DNA from 2 places in the Mucilaginibacter ginsenosidivorans genome. Region 2 is predicted to be linked to the other one. Evidence: riboswitches for the same ligand, from Rfam matches in the RefSeq annotation. Region 2 holds a riboswitch; the other holds the start of a gene.

Region 1 (3,113 bases), 1.9 Mb from region 2:
CTATTTACCCAGGCTACCAGTCTCGGCGGTGTGGAAACACTGATCGAACATCGAGCCTCTGTCGAAGGTCCCGATACTAAAACCCCGCATAATTTATTACGTGTCTCGGTTGGTTTGGAGCATATTGATGACCTGATAGCAGATTTGGAGCAAGCGCTTCTTTGAGCTGAAGGACCAAAGCAGAAAACTCAAAGCTTTGGACTTTCTGCTTTAAGCTTTTTGTTAACTCCTGAAATATGACATCGCCTCTTTTCCAAGTGCTCTCCGGATAATACCTATCTGGCCGATATGATAAGCCTGGTGGTCGTTTATAAAGGCCCATAAACCGGCAAGCGTGTTATCGAATGGTTGTATAGGATGTTTCCTGTCGATAACTTTATTCAAGGCTTCTTCGGGCAAATTTTCAAGGCCCTTCCTGGTAATAACAGTATCATGGTTCCATTTATCCCTTATTTCGTCCAGTGTTGGCAGCGGGCTTGGCGGAGCATTAAAATCTTCTGCACTTCCACCCTGTTTAGTGTGGAAATGGCCTCGCCATTTTACCTCCACCTGTACGCCGCTGATATTGGCAAGGTTTGAGTTTGCCCATAAAAGATGACCCGCTATCCATTTTACGCAGTTTAACGGATCAGCTATTACCTGGTTTGATTCCGCATCGCTGATGTCTTTGATCACATTGGTAAACAATACGTCGTGCAGATCGTACTGTGCTAAAAGTTGTTTTTTGGTTGACATGATAATTTGTTTTCATCAAAGCTACTTGCAAAATAACCTACCAGTGGGGTGTAAATGCGCCATTTCCCGGTATCGATGCGCCATTTTAAGCTGATAGGCTAAAGCGGAAAGCTTAAAGCTTTGGTTTTTTTGCTTTAAGCTTTCTATTTAAATAAAATTTAATTTGGAGAATTGCTTTTCTATCCACTATCTTCGCAACAATATTTGGTAGCAATACCTCTATCATTACCTCTCAAAAAGGTTTTGATTTATAAAGAAGCGGCGAGAGATCAGGCTCAACGACCCGCTGGCAACCCTCCAGGGTGGAGAAGGTGCCAAATCCTGGCCCGGAGAATGGATCTCCGGGAGATATAAATTAATAACCATGAAAAGTCTGATTTACACTATCAAGCAAGCAATTTTTAGACCCGCTAAAAGTCTCACTGTTTCACGCGTCCACATTTCTATGTGTATGTGCATTTGCTATTGTTGATCCTTCTGTCACGCTAATTTCCTTTTCCGAAAAATATGCGTGTGCCGCTAAGGACCTGACAACTGTTTTGCGCTTTCGCCGGTAACCATTGAAATCAAAATATTATAAACATTTAAAATCTAACATTATGTCAAACCTGAGATTCGAAACTTTACAATTGCATGCGGGGCAGGAACCCGATCCAACCACCGGCAGTAGGGCTGTGCCTATTTATCAAACATCGTCTTATGTGTTCAAAAATGCGGAACATGGCGCCAATCTATTCGCTCTAAAGGAGTTCGGTAATATCTATACGCGCATTATGAACCCAACCACCGATGTATTTGAAAAGCGTGTGGCGGCTTTAGAAGGTGGTGTAGCGGCATTGGCTACCGGTTCGGGACAAGCAGCGCAATTTTTGGCGCTGAACAACATCCTTGGGGTGGGCGACAATTTTGTTTCATCCCCTTTTATATACGGTGGAACGTACAACCAATTTAAGGTTTCTTTTAAAAGGCTCGGTATAGAGGCCCGGTTTGCTAAGGACGATTCGGCAGAAAGTCTTGAAAAGCTTATTGACGATAAAACCAAAGCCATCTACCTGGAAACTATCGGCAATCCCGAATACAACATCCCGGATTTTGATAAAGTAGCAGCGTTGGCCAAAAAGCACGACCTGCCTTTGATAGTGGATAATACTTTTGCTGCTGCCGGCTACCTTTTCCGCCCTCTTGAGCATGGTGCGCATGTGGTGGTTCAATCTGCTACCAAATGGATCGGTGGCCACGGCACCAGCATCGGCGGGGTTATTGTTGATGGTGGTAATTACAACTGGGGCAATGGCAAGTTTCCTCAATTCAGCGAACCGTCGGAAGGTTATCATGGCCTGGTTTTTTCCGACGTGTTCGGCGTGGGCGGTCCCTTTGGCAATATCCAGTTCATCATCCGGGCAAGAGTTGAGGGCTTGCGCGATTTTGGTGCAGCGCTATCACCGTTCAATTCATTTCTTTTCCTGCAGGGTTTGGAGACGCTTTCACTACGAGTCCAGCGTCACGTCGATAATGCGTTAGCCTTGGCGCAATGGCTCGAGCAGCATCCGCAGGTAGCAAAAGTGAATTATCCCGGCCTGGCGTCATCACCCTACAATGCATTGGCCAAAAAGTACCTGAAGAACGGTTTTGGAGCAGTGCTTTCATTCGAGGTGAAAGGCGATAAGGAAAATGCAGGCCGCTTTATCGATAGCCTGCAGCTGGTAAGTCACCTGGCCAACGTTGGCGATGCCAAAACGCTTATCATACAACCATCGGCAACAACGCACCAGCAACTGTCCGACGAAGAACAGCTGGCTGCAGGTGTTACGCCTAACGCGCTGCGCGTAGCGGTTGGTATCGAACATATCGATGATATCAAAGCAGATTTTGAACAGGCTTTTGCTAAGATCAAACAGCAGGAACCTGAATTGGTATAATATAGTTTTTAAGTGATAATAGAAGTTACAGGGCCGGCGGTTCAGAGACTGCCGGTCCGGGTAACAAATGGCTGAAATGAATACACAAACTTTTAAATACAAACAGGGTATCAAGCTCGAATCGGGAAAGCAATTGGCTGAACTGGAAATTGGTTTTCATACCTATGGTAAACTGAGTAAAAATAAGGATAATGTTGTTTGGGTATGTCATGCGCTTACTGCTAACTCTGATGTTTTCGACTGGTGGAAAGGCTTGTTCGGTCCGGCTGATCATTTTAACCCTGACGAACACTTCATTGTATGCGCCAATATCCTTGGCTCGGCTTATGGAACAACCAGCCCTTTGAGTTTTAACCCGGCTACCGGGCTGCCTTACTACCTGGCTTTTCCTCAAATAACAGTGCGTGACATGGTGAAAGCACATCAGCTGCTGGCCGAACACCTCGGAATTGAAGATAT
Region 2 (3,113 bases):
GGTGTGCGGGAATATGGCTGTGTACTCCAGCAGTTTACCCTGCTCATCAAGGCATACCACTTTGCAGCCGGTACGGAAACCCGGGTCAATGGCCATGATCCTTTTCTGCCCCAGTGGCGCCGACATCAGCAACTGCCGCGCATTCTCTGCGAACACCCGTATCGCCTCTTCATCTGCGCTTTTCTTGGTGAACAAGCGTATCTCCGTTTCCATCGATGGTTTAAGCAGGCGTTTATAACCGTCGGTTATCGCCAGCTTTACCTGCTGCGAGGCCGCATTATAAGCCGTGACAAATTGCTGCTCCAGCAGGCTGATGGCATCATCCTCTGGCGGCTGGATATCCAGCCAGAGTATCTCTTCCTTTTCGCCCCGGCGCATAGCCAGCACCCGGTGCGAAGGGGCCGTTTTCACCGGCTCCGACCAGTCGAAATAGTCTTTATATTTTATCCCGGCTTCTTCCTTGCCTGTTATCACTTTTGATTGAAAAGTGCCTTTCGTTAAAAATAGCTGCCGCATTTTGGCGCGGGTTTCGGCATGTTCGCTTATGTATTCGGCAATAATATCCCGCGCACCAGCTAAAGCTTCCTCCGCCGATGCAACGCCTTTTTCCTCATCAATAAATTTAGCCGCCTCTTCTTCCGGGTCTATCCTGGTTTGCGCTAATATCAGATCGGCCAAAGGCTGCAAACCTTTTTCCCGGGCGGCAATTGCGCGTGTTTTTCGCTTGGGTCGATAGGGAAGATAAATATCTTCTAAAGCCACCATTGTTTCCGCCTCATTCACCAGCTTTTCGAGCTCGGGCGTTAGTTTACCCATTTCGGTCAGCGATTTCAGGATTGCATCGCGGCGTTTATCCAGTTCACGCAACTGCAGCACCCGGTCGCGGATGGCAGCCACCCGAACTTCATCCAAACTGCCGGTCATTTCCTTTCGGTAGCGGGAAATAAAAGGGACGGTTGCACCTTCGTCCAGCAACGCAGCCGTGGTGCTTACCTGCTTTTCGGTGATGGAGAGCTCAGTGGCTATTTTTTTATAATGACTGGTCATAAAATTCAAATAAGGATTGCGAAGTTGGTATTCTTTGGCGGAAATAGGAAATGGTGTTTAAAAGTAATTTTTGGCAATAAGTCGTCCAGATGGTAAAATTCTGTCACCTTATTCTCATTTAAAAACGGGCTGTTGCCGCTGCCCGCTGCACCATTTTGTTTTTACAAGCTTATTGTGCAAATTTGCACTGCTTATAGAGAAAGACGGAGGGATTAGACCCTGCGATGTCTTAGCAACCTGTGCTTACAAGGTGCTACGTTCTACTTGCCCGCCTCAAAAATGGGTAAGACAGATAAGCGAAGGTCAACATTATACCCGGCCTTTCGTTATAAGCTTGGTTATAGGATTACACCGATTTTTGTTTGATTGCACCGATTATCAGTGGAATCAGAGCGTAATCGGCGGAATCACAAAAAACTATATCGGTGGAATCACAAAATGGATATTAGAAAAGAGCTACAAAAACGCATACTGGTTATTGACGGCGCAATGGGTACCATGATACAGCGGTACCAATTGACCGAGGAGGATTTTCGTGGCGAGCGTTTTAAAAACCACCCTTCTGACCTTAAAGGCAATAATGACCTGCTCAACATCACACGCCCGGATGTGATCAAAGCGATCCATAAAGAATATTTGGACGCCGGTGCGGATATTATCGAAACCAATACCTTCAGCACGCAACGGATATCGCTTGCCGATTATCACATGGAGGACCTGGCTTACGAGCTAAGTTATGAAGGTGCAAAGCTTGCCCGCGAAGCTGTTGATGAATATAACACCGAACACCCGGGCAAGCCCCGCTTTGTTGCGGGGGCAGTAGGCCCCACTAACAGGACGGCTTCCATGTCGCCCGATGTGAACGACCCCGGGTATCGCGCCGTTACATTTGACGACCTGGCCGAAGCTTATTATGAGCAGGTACGTGGCTTGGTCGACGGCGGTTCGGACATCTTACTGATCGAAACTATTTTTGATACACTCAATGCAAAAGCAGCCCTATTCGCTATAAAACGTTACGAAAACGAATGTATGGCAGCCGGCAAAGATCACCCGGCTTTCAGGAATACAGGCGGCATCATGATATCGGGTACCATTACGGATGCTTCCGGCCGTACGCTCTCGGGGCAAACGGTTGAGGCATTCTGGAATTCGGTTCGCCATGGCAATTTATTATCTGTCGGGCTCAACTGCGCTTTAGGCGCCAAAGAAATGCGCCCGCACCTGGAAGAGTTGTCGGCAAAAGCTGACGTTTTTATCTCCGCCTATCCCAATGCCGGTTTACCCAATGAGTTTGGCGGTTACGATGAAATGCCGCATGAGACCGCGCACTTTATCGAGGATTTTATCGGATCGGGCATGGTTAATATCGTTGGCGGATGCTGCGGCACCACTCCCGATCACATCCGTCACATTGCCGAAAAAGCTGCAAAGGGCGCGCCCCGCGAGGTACCCCAAACCGAGCCTTATTTAAGGCTCAGCGGTTTGGAATCTGTTATCCTGACACCCGAAACCAATTTCGCCAACATAGGCGAGCGTACCAATATTACCGGTTCGCCTAAATTCTCGAAGCTTATACTGGCCGAAGATTATGAAGGCGCGCTAACCGTTGCCCGCCAGCAGGTAGAGGGCGGCGCCCAGGTCATCGATGTGAACATGGACGAGGGGATGATCGATTCGGAAGCGGCGATGGTGAAGTTTTTGAACCTGATCGCGTCCGAACCTGATATCGCCAAATTGCCCATCATGGTCGATTCATCCAAATGGACCGTTATCGAAGCCGGGTTGAAATGTTTGCAGGGCAAAGGCATAGTAAACTCGATATCGCTGAAAGAGGGGGAAGAAAAATTTAAGGACCAGGCCCGTAAAATATTAAGCTACGGCGCGGCCGTGGTGGTGATGGCTTTTGACGAACAAGGCCAGGCCGATTCATTGGCCCGCCGTATCGAGATCTGCAAGCGCAGCTATGATATACTGGTGAACGAGCTTAATTTTCCACCGCAGGACATTATTTTCGACCCGAACATATTGACGGTTGCTACCGGCTTAGAGGAGCACAACAACTA

The links. Region 2 has a riboswitch for S-adenosylmethionine ahead of metH (methionine synthase). Riboswitches for the same ligand answer to the same signal wherever they lie in the genome.
Region 1: it holds a riboswitch for S-adenosylmethionine, as region 2 does, so the genes downstream of both, FRZ54_RS17465 (O-acetylhomoserine aminocarboxypropyltransferase/cysteine synthase family protein) here and metH (methionine synthase) in region 2, are expected to answer to the same signal.

Annotation. Positions count from the first base shown of each region.
Region 1 is NZ_CP042436.1:3,833,739-3,836,851, reverse strand. It holds gene FRZ54_RS17475 (trans-sulfuration enzyme family protein) at 1-165, shown strand, start outside; gene FRZ54_RS17470 (DinB family protein) at 223-735, opposite strand; SAM riboswitch class I at 981-1,092, shown strand; gene FRZ54_RS17465 (O-acetylhomoserine aminocarboxypropyltransferase/cysteine synthase family protein) at 1,335-2,654, shown strand; gene FRZ54_RS17460 (homoserine O-acetyltransferase family protein) at 2,731-3,113, shown strand, end outside.
Region 2 is NZ_CP042436.1:352,505-355,617, forward strand. It holds gene FRZ54_RS01620 (Tex family protein) at 1-1,047, opposite strand, end outside; SAM riboswitch class I at 1,236-1,346, shown strand; gene metH (methionine synthase) at 1,486-3,113, shown strand, end outside.